3 regions of the Streptomyces sp. A2-16 genome follow, and region 1 is predicted to be linked to each of the others. Evidence: riboswitches for the same ligand, from Rfam matches in the RefSeq annotation. Region 1 holds a riboswitch; each other region holds the start of a gene.
What was found. Region 1 has a riboswitch for thiamine pyrophosphate ahead of thiO (glycine oxidase ThiO). Riboswitches for the same ligand answer to the same signal wherever they lie in the genome.

Region 1 (3,272 bases):
AAGGAGGCGCAGTCTCCGACGGCGTAGACGTCCGGCGCCGAGGTGCGCAGCCGGTTGTCGGCGACGACCTCGCGGTGGGCGCCCAGTTCGATGCCGGAACCGGCGAGCCAGGCCGTGGCGGGCCGGGCGCCGATCCCGACCACGACGGCCCCCGCGGCCACCCTGGAGCCGTCGTCCAGGACGACCTCGCCGGGCTCGACGCGCACCACGCGCGCGTGGGTGCGAAGGTCAGCTCCCGCGTCGGTGTACCAGGAGGTCATCGGAGCGGCCACCTCGGCGGGCAGCGCGCCCGCGAGCGGCCGGTCGGCGGCCTCCACGACGGTCACCGCGCAGCCCGCCTCGCGCGCGGCGGTGGCGAACTCGGCGCCGATCCAGCCCGCGCCGACGACCACGATGTCGTGCTGCCGGGCGAGCACGGGCCGCAGTCGCTCGGCGTCGTCCAGGGTGCGCAGCAGATGGACCCCGGGGACGCCCTCCGTGCCGGGCAGCCGGATCGGTTCGGCGCCGGTGGCGAGGACCAGGACGTCGTACGGCACGGGTCCGGCCTCGGTGTCCAGCTCGTGCGCCTCGGGGCGCAGGCCCAGCGCCTCACGGCCGAGCAGCAGTTCGATGCCGAGGGCCTCGAAGTCCACGTCGAAGGCGGAGCCCTCGGCCTTGCCGAGCAGCACGGCCTTGGAGAGCGGCGGACGGTCGTACGGCTGATGGGGCTCCGCGCCGATCACCGTGACGGTTCCCGAGAAGCCTTGCTCGCGCAGCGCGACCGCGGTCTGCACCCCGGCCATGCCCGCGCCGACCACGACCACCCGCCGCTGCGCCTGCGTCCGCTCGCTCATTTGATCACCATAGCCAGCTGACAATCAGTCAGTCAGGGGTCGTGCCGAGTGACCTGCTCCACAACGCTCGTCCCGCTGCCCGGCTGCGACTCCCACTCCCACGTCTCCTCCAGCCGCACCCGGCCGTCGGGAAGCTCGACGACCGTGGAGACACAGTGCCCGCAGGACGTCGTGCCGTCGTGCTTGAGCTGTACGTACCGGAAGTCGAGGCGGTCCCCCGCGCGCGTGCCGACCAGATGCCCGCGTACGACGTCACCGCCCGCGTACTCGGCCCAGATCTCCCCGTCCTTCTCGTGGTAGGTGAAGCGGGTCCGCGTACCCACCTGACCTGGGGCCTGGTCGGCCACCGGGGCGAGGACGAGGCCGTCGAGCGAGCGGGGCATGGTGCGAGGCTCCCTTACAGAGGCGTGGAACGAAGGGCTAGGGTGGCCAACGTAGAGCACTCGCGGGAGCCCGGACGCACCGGGCTGAGAGGGAGGCTGGGCGGCCTCCGACCGTACGAACCTGATCCGGGTCATGCCGGCGAAGGGAGGGGCTGGACGCCCATGTCCTCACGTACGTCAGACGTCCTCGTCGTCGGGGGCGGCATCATCGGCCTGGTCACGGCCTGGCGGGCCGCGCAACGCGGTCTCACCACGGCCGTCGTGGACCCGGAACCGGGCGGCGGGGCCGCCCAGGTGGCCGCCGGGATGCTGGCCGCGGTCACCGAACTGCACTACGGCGAGCAGACCCTGCTGGGCCTGAATCTCGCCTCGGCCCACCGCTATCCCGACTTCGCGGCCGAGCTCACCGAGCTGACCGGGCACGACCTCGGCTACCGCCGGTGCGGCACGCTCGCCGTCGCCCTGGACGCCGACGACCGCGCCCACCTGCGCGAACTGCACGCGCTCCAGCGGCAGTCGGGGCTGGAGTCGGAGTGGCTGTCGGGACGGGAGTGCCGGCGCCTGGAGCCGATGCTCGCGCCAGGGGTGCGCGGCGGGCTGCGGGTGGACGGCGACCACCAGATCGATCCGCGCCGCCTCACGCGCGCGTTGCTGGCCGCCTGCGAGCGGATGGGCGTGGTCTTCCACCGCACATGGGCGGAACGCCTTCGTGTCGTCCGGGACCGGGCCGCCGGGGTCGCCACCACGGACGGCGAGGAACTGGACGCGGACCAGGTGGTGCTCGCCGCCGGCAGCCTCAGCGGCCGCCTGGAAGGGGTCCCGCAGGCCCTCCTGCCTCCCGTACGGCCCGTGAAGGGACAAGTCGTGCGGCTGACCGTGCCGCCGCACCAGGCGCCCTTCCTGAGCCGTACCGTGCGGGCCGTCGTGCGCGGCAGCCACGTCTACCTGGTGCCGCGCGAGAGCGGCGAGCTGGTGATCGGCGCGACCAGCGAGGAGCTGGGCTGGGACACGACGGTGACCGCGGGCGGGGTGTACGAACTGCTGCGGGACGCGCACGAACTGGTCCCCGGCATCACCGAACTGCCGCTGACGGAGACCCGCGCGGGACTGCGTCCGGGCTCCCCGGACAACGCCCCGCTGCTCGGCCCGACGGAACTGCCCGGCCTTCTGCTGGCCACCGGGCACTACCGCAACGGCGTGCTCCTGACGCCGGTCACCGGGGACGCGCTGGCGCACGCGCTGACCACCGGTGAACTGCCGGACGTGGCACGCCCGTTCACCCCCGGGCGGTTCCTGGAGTCCGTGGAGCAGCCGGCATGAACATCTCCGTCAACGGGGAGCCGCGCCAGTTCGCTCCCGGCACGGCTCTCGACACCGTCGTACGGGCCCTGTCCCCGGCGCCCTCCGGAGTCGCGGCCGCGCTCAACGAGACCGTCGTCCCGCGCGCGCAGTGGCCGTCCACGTCCCTCTCCGAGGGAGACCGCGTGGAAGTCCTCACCGCCGTCCAAGGAGGCTGACCATGGCCGACGACCCCTTTGTCATCGGCGGTACGCCCTTCTCGTCCCGGCTGATCATGGGCACGGGCGGAGCCCCCAGCCCGGAGGTGCTGGAGCGGGCGCTGATCGCCTCCGGCACGGAGCTGACGACGGTCGCGATGCGACGCGTGAACCCCTCGGTGCACGGCTCGGTGCTGTCCGTGCTCGAGAAGCTCGGCATCCGGGTGCTCCCGAACACGGCGGGCTGCTTCACCGCCGGAGAAGCCGTCCTGACGGCCCGCCTCGCGCGCGAGGCGCTCGGCACCGACCTGGTCAAGCTGGAGGTCATCGCCGACGAGCGGACCCTGCTGCCGGACCCGATCGAGCTGCTGGACGCGGCGGAGACCCTGGTGGACGACGGCTTCACGGTGCTGCCGTACACCAACGACGACCCCGTGCTGGCCCGCAAGCTGGAGGACGCGGGCTGCGCGGCGATCATGCCGCTCGGCTCCCCGATCGGCTCCGGGCTCGGCATCCGCAACCCGCACAACTTCCAGCTGATCGTCGAGCACGCGCGCGTG
Region 2 (3,272 bases), 5.6 Mb from region 1:
CACGCGCACCCCTCCGGGGAGATCATCCCATCCCCGGCGGCACGGCTCCTGGGCCGCAACCGGACCGTCCGAAGCCGGCCACGACGACAGCCGGCGCCCACAGGTGACCACCCCCACCCCGCTGTGGCCCGGGCCCCCCGCGTTGATCTGCCACACTGGAAGGGTTATGCCTGCACCCGGAGAACTCACTTTCGTCGCCCCCCGCGGAGCCAAGAAGCCGCCGCGGCACCTTGCCGATCTCACGCCTGCCGAGCGCAAAGAGGCTGTTGCCGAGATCGGGGAGAAGCCGTTTCGTGCCAAGCAGCTCTCGCAGCACTACTTCGCGCGGTACGCGCACGACCCGGCGGAGTGGACGGACATCCCGGCCGGTGCGCGCGGGAAGCTCCAGGAGGCGTTGCTTCCCGAGCTCATGACCGTCGTACGGCATCTGTCGACCGACCAGGGGACCACGCGCAAGACGCTGTGGCGGCTGTTCGACGGGACGCTCGTGGAGTCGGTGCTGATGCGGTACCCGGACCGGGTGACCATGTGCATCAGCTCGCAGGCCGGGTGCGGGATGAACTGTCCCTTCTGTGCGACGGGACAGGCCGGGCTGGATCGCAATCTGTCCGCGGCCGAGATCGTCCATCAGATCGTCGACGGGATGCGGGCGCTCAGGGACGGGGAGGTCCCCGGGGGTCCTGCGCGGCTGTCCAACATCGTCTTCATGGGGATGGGCGAGCCCCTCGCCAACTACAAGCGGGTCGTCACCGCCATCCGCGCGCTCACCGATCCCGCGCCGGACGGGCTCGGGCTGTCGCAGCGCGGCATCACCGTGTCGACCGTCGGGCTCGTGCCCGCCATTCACCGGTTCGCCGACGAAGGCTTCAAGTGCCGGCTCGCGATCTCGCTCCACGCTCCCGATGACGAACTGCGCGACACCCTCGTCCCCGTGAACACGCGGTGGAAGGTGCGCGAGGTCCTCGACGCCGGGTTCGAGTACGTCGAGAAGTCCGGACGGCGGCTCAGCATCGAGTACGCGCTCATCCGGGACATCAACGACCAGGCCTGGCGCGGTGACCGGCTCGGGCGGCTGCTCCGGGGCAAGCCCGTGCACGTCAACCTCATCCCGCTGAACCCGACCCCGGGGTCGAAGTGGACCGCGTCGCGGCCCGAGGACGAGAAGGCCTTCGTCGAGGCGATCGCCGCGCACGGTGTGCCGGTGACCGTCCGGGACACCCGTGGTCAGGAGATCGACGGGGCCTGTGGCCAGCTCGCGGCCACCGAGCGGTAGTCTGACGAACGTACGTACACCTTCATATCCGACAGGGGAGCGCCACAGCGCTGAGAGTGCGGCAATCGGGCCGCAGACCCTCTGAACCTCGCCCAGGTCATTCTGGGTAGGAAGTTCGGTCATCACCGTGAACAACAAGAAGCTTCTCGCTGCCGTGGTCGGCCTCGGTCTCGTCACGCTGTCCGCCTGCGGGTCCTCGTCCGACGACAGCAGTGGCGGCGACTCCAAGACCGTCACCCTCGTCAGCCACGACTCCTGGGCCGTCTCCAAGAACGTCCTGGCCGACTTCGAGAAGAAGTCCGGCTACAAGGTCAAGGTCCTGGAGGACGGCGACGCCGGGCAGGCCGTCAACAAGGCCATCCTCACCAAGGACAACCCGCAGGGCGACGTCTTCTTCGGCGTCGACAACACCCTGCTCTCCCGCGCGCTCGACAACGGCCTCTTCCAGTCGTACGAGGCGAAGGGCGCCGACCGGATCAAGGCCGAGTACCGGGCCGACCAGGACAAGCACCGGGTCACGCCCATCGACACCGGCGACATCTGCGTCAACTACGACAAGGCCTGGTTCACCGCGCACAAGCTCCAGCCGCCGACGTCGTACGACGATCTGATCAAGCCCGCCTACAAGAACCTCCTCGTCACCGAGAACGCCTCCACGTCCTCACCGGGGCTCGGATTCCTGCTCGGGTCCGCCGCGAAGTACGGGGACGACGGCTGGCAGGGTTACTGGAAGAAGCTCAAGGACAACGGCGTCAAGGTCGTCGACGGCTGGGAGCAGGCCTACAACGAGGAGTTCTCCGGGTCGGCCGGCGGCAAGAAGGCCAAGGCCGATCGGCCGCTCGTCGTCTCCTACGCCTCCTCGCCGCCCGCCGAGGTGATCTACGCCGACCCGAGGCCGAAGACCGCGCCCACCGGGGTCGCCGACGGCACCTGCTTCCGGCAGATCGAGTACGCCGGGCTGCTCAGCAACGCCAAGAACAGCAAGGGCGGCAAGGCGTTCCTGGACTTCCTGCTCACCAAGGAGTTCCAGCAGGACATGCCGCTCAACATGTTCGTCTATCCGGTGGTGGAGGGGGCCGCGGTACCGGCCGAGTTCACCGAGTACGGTCCGCAGGCCAAGGATCCCGAGACCATGGATCCGGCCAAGATCGCCGACAACCGTGACGACTGGGTCAAGTCGTGGACCTCGCTCGTACTGAGGTAGCCGGCAGGCGCAGGGGCAGCGCGGCGCGGCTCGGTCTCATGGCCGTGCCCGTCGCGTTCTTCGCCGTCTTCTTCGCCTATCCCGTCGCCGCGATCGTCACGCGCGGCCTCAAGACCGACGGGACGTGGCAGCTCGGCAGGATCACCGACGTCCTCACCCAGCCGGACATCCGGCACGTCCTGTGGTTCACCACCTGGCAGGCGCTCGCCTCCACCGTGCTCACGCTGCTGATCGCGCTCCCCGGCGCGTACGTCTTCGCGCGCTTCGACTTCCCCGGCAAGCAGATCCTGCGGGCCGTGGTCACCGTCCCCTTCGTCCTGCCGACCGTCGTCGTCGGCACGGCCTTCCTGGCGCTGGTCGGCCGCGGCGGACTGCTGGACGAGCTGTGGGGCGTACGGCTGGACACCACCGTGTGGGCGATCCTGCTCGCGCACGTCTTCTTCAACTACGCGGTCGTCGTACGGACCGTCGGCGGACTGTGGGCCCAGCTCGACCCGCGTCAGGAGGAGGCCGCGCGGATGCTGGGCGCGTCCAGGCTCGCGGCCTGGCGGACGGTCACCCTCCCGGCGCTCGGGCCGGCCGTGGCCGCCGCCGCGCTGATGGTCTTCCTGTTCACCTTCACCTCCTTCGGCGTGGTCCAGATCCTCGGCGGGCCGACCTTCTCCACCCTCGAAGTGGAGATCTACCGCCAGACCTCCGAGATCTTCGACCTCTCCACGGCCGCCGTGCTGACGCTCATCCAGTTCGTCGCGGTGGGCGCGGTCCTCGCCCTGCACGCGTGGACGGTACGACGCC
Region 3 (3,272 bases), 2.2 Mb from region 1:
CAGCAGCAGCGGCAGTGCGGCGCCGGCGTAGGCGAGGACGAGCGTGTTGACGACGGACGCGATGTGGTCGCGGCCGATCCGGATACCCGCGCGGTACAGACCGCGCCAGCCCATCGTCGGGTTGGCCTCGTGCAGCTCCCAGACCGCCGAGGTCTGTGTGACCGTCACGTCGTCGAGGACACCGAGCGAGCCGATGATGACGCCGGCGAGCAGCAGACCGCTCATGTCGATCGACGGATACAACCCGTGGATGAGACCGGTGTTGTCGTCGGTGTTGCCGGTGAGCGCGGCCCAGCCGATGAACTGCGAGCCGAGGATGCCGATCAGCACCAGGGAGATCAGCGTCCCCAGGACGGCAACGGAGGTTCTGGCCGACAGGCCGTGGCACATGTAGAGGGCGATCAGCATGATGGCGCTCGACCCGATCACCGCCACGAGCAGCGGGTTCGAGCCCTGGAGGATCGCGGGCAGGATGAAGAAGTTCAGCACCATGAAGCTGATGGCCAGCGCGACCAGCGCCATGACTCCGCGCAGCCGCCCGACGACCACGACGGCGAGCGCGAAGATGCCGGCGAGCAGTCCCATCGGCAGCTTGCGGTTCACGTCGGTGACCGAGTACTGCAGGTCCCTCGGCGCGGAGGGCTCGTACGCGACCACGACCTTCTGGCCCTCGTGCAACTGCCGCGACTGATCCGGCTGGACGATCTCCGTGAATGTACGGCCCGTGTCGTTGCCGGTGTCGACCCGGATCGTCGCCTTCTTGCAGGTGCCGTTCGCCTGCTGCTCGGCGGACGAGCCCTCGGCGGTAGAGGTGTCCCCGGTCGGGGTCTCCCCCGAGGCGTTCACCGACTTGCAGCTGACGCTCACGACCTTGGTGACGGTTGCCTGCTGGGTCTGCCGGTCGAAGCCGACCCCGGTGCGTTCGTGCCCCGGAGCGCCACCGGGCCAGAGCACCGCGAGCCCCACCAGCACGGCCACCCCGAACGGGATGAGGATCGCCGCGATGACCTTGCGCAGGTGCTTGGAGACGGGGGTTGCCGGCCCGTGGCTGTGACTGTGCGAGTGGCCGTGCCCACTGCCGGCACCGTGCCCGCTCCCGGACGCGGGCTCGCTCCCGTGCCCCTGTCCATGCCCGTGGCCATCGCCGGGACCATGACCGTCACCGGGACCCTGCCCGTGCCAGTCACCCCCACGGCCACCGCCGCTCCCCGGACCGCCGCCGCCACTCCGACCGCCACCGCCAGGGCCACCTCCGCCCGGGCCGCCTGGACCCGCGCCCTGACCTTGGCCGTAGTCGTGACCACCGCCATGTCCGCCGCCGTGCTCATGCTCGTGCCAGCCGTCGGCCCCGGTGTCCCCGAAACCTCTGGGGGAACCGCTGCCGTGGACGTGCCCGGAGCCACTGCCGGGGCCGTACCCAGGGCCGTCTCCGGAGCCCGGTCGGCGCGGAGGCTCGGACGGCGGGTACGGAGGCTGATGCGTCGTGGTCACCGACCGATCATCGCAAGAACGACAGGGGCCCTCTGTTCACCGCGCCCGAATTGACGCTAGCGTGGTGGCACCTTTTGTACACGCGGGAGCTCGGAGCACCGGGCTGAGAGGGCGCTGACCTCCGTCCCAGCGATGTTTCACGTGGAACGTCATCTCCAGCGAGTGACGTTCCCCACGAAACGTCGACAGACGGAAAACGCTGCGTCGACCGCCGAACCTGTTACCGGGTAATGCCGGCGTAGGGAGTAGGTCTCATGACCATCAAGGACGCGCGCACGCCTGCCTCCGACCAGATCGACGAGGAGGCCGGGAAGTCCATCGGCTGGCACAAGGCGTACGTCGAGGGCTCGCGCCCCGATCTGCGGGTGCCGGTCCGCCAGGTGCACCTCACCAACGGGCAGTCGGTCACGCTGTACGACACGTCGGGCCCGTACACCGATCCGCTCACCGAGACGGATGTCCGCCGGGGCCTGGTGCCGCTGCGGGAGAACTGGATCGTCGCCCGCGGTGACACCGAGGAGTACGCGGGTCGCCCGGTACGCCCCGAGGACGACGGGATCAAGCACACCTCACCGCGCGGTGGCCTGCGCAACCTCGACGCGGTCTTCCCGGGGCGGCCACGGCAGCCGCGCCGCAGCCGTGACGGCAAGGCGGTCACCCAGCTCGCCTACGCCCGCCGCGGTGAGATCACACCGGAGATGGAGTACGTGTCCATCCGGGAGAACGTCTCGCCCGAGGTGGTCCGCGAGGAGATCGCGGCGGGCCGCGCGGTGCTGCCGGCGAACGTCAACCACCCGGAGATCGAGCCGATGATCATCGGCAAGCGGTTCCTGGTGAAGGTCAACGCCAACATCGGCAACTCGGCGGTGACGTCCTCCATCGAGGAGGAGGTCGAGAAGATGACCTGGGCGACCCGCTGGGGCGCCGACACGGTCATGGATCTGTCCACCGGCCGCAACATCCACACCACGCGCGAGTGGGTGCTGCGCAACTCCCCCGTCCCCATCGGCACGGTGCCGCTCTACCAGGCCCTGGAGAAGGTCGACGGCAGGGCCGAGGAGCTGACCTGGGAGATCTACAAGGACACGGTCATCGAGCAGGCCGAGCAGGGCGTGGACTACATGACGGTCCACGCGGGCGTGCGCCTGCCGTACGTACCACTGACGGCCAACCGCAAGACGGGCATTGTCTCGCGTGGCGGCTCGATCATGGCGGCGTGGTGCCTCGCCCACCACAAGGAGTCGTTCCTGTACGAGAACTTCGAGGAGCTGTGCGAGATCCTCGCCGCCTACGACGTCACGTACTCGCTGGGAGACGGCCTCAGGCCCGGCTCGATCGCGGACGCCAACGACGAGGCGCAGTTCGCGGAGTTGCGCACGCTCGGGGAACTCAACCGGATCGCGAAGCGCTTCCACGTACAGACCATGATCGAGGGCCCGGGGCACGTCCCGATGCACAAGATCAAGGAGAACATCGACCTTCAGCAGGAGATCTGCGACGAAGCTCCGTTCTACACGCTCGGCCCGCTGACCACCGACGTCGCGCCGGCCTACGACCACATCACCTCCGGCATCGGCGCCGCGATGATCGCCTGGTGGGGCACCGCGATGCTCTGCTACGTCACGCCCAAGGAGCATCTGGGCCTGCCCAACCGGGACGACGTCAAGACGGGTGTCATCACCTACAAGATCGCCGCCCACGCGGCCGACCTCGCCAAGGGACACCCGGGCGCCCAGGAGTGGGACGACGCCCTCTCCGACGCACGCTTCGAGTTCCGCTGG

Region 2: it holds a riboswitch for thiamine pyrophosphate, as region 1 does, so the genes downstream of both, IOD14_RS09065 (thiamine ABC transporter substrate-binding protein) here and thiO (glycine oxidase ThiO) in region 1, are expected to answer to the same signal.
Region 3: it holds a riboswitch for thiamine pyrophosphate, as region 1 does, so the genes downstream of both, thiC (phosphomethylpyrimidine synthase ThiC) here and thiO (glycine oxidase ThiO) in region 1, are expected to answer to the same signal.

The regions. Positions count from the first base shown of each region.
Region 1 is NZ_CP063808.1:7,527,502-7,530,773, forward strand. Features, by position in the region: gene IOD14_RS33865 (FAD-dependent oxidoreductase) at 1-833, opposite strand, end outside; gene IOD14_RS33870 (hypothetical protein) at 866-1,216, opposite strand; TPP riboswitch at 1,269-1,381, shown strand; gene thiO (glycine oxidase ThiO) at 1,379-2,536, shown strand; gene thiS (sulfur carrier protein ThiS) at 2,533-2,733, shown strand; gene IOD14_RS33885 (thiazole synthase) at 2,736-3,272, shown strand, end outside.
Region 2 is NZ_CP063808.1:1,955,809-1,959,080, forward strand. Features, by position in the region: gene rlmN (23S rRNA (adenine(2503)-C(2))-methyltransferase RlmN) at 167-1,273, shown strand; TPP riboswitch at 1,297-1,404, shown strand; gene IOD14_RS09065 (thiamine ABC transporter substrate-binding protein) at 1,401-2,477, shown strand; gene IOD14_RS09070 (iron ABC transporter permease) at 2,453-3,272, shown strand, end outside.
Region 3 is NZ_CP063808.1:9,713,815-9,717,086, reverse strand. Features, by position in the region: gene IOD14_RS43690 (YibE/F family protein) at 1-1,491, opposite strand, end outside; TPP riboswitch at 1,564-1,753, shown strand; gene thiC (phosphomethylpyrimidine synthase ThiC) at 1,746-3,272, shown strand, end outside.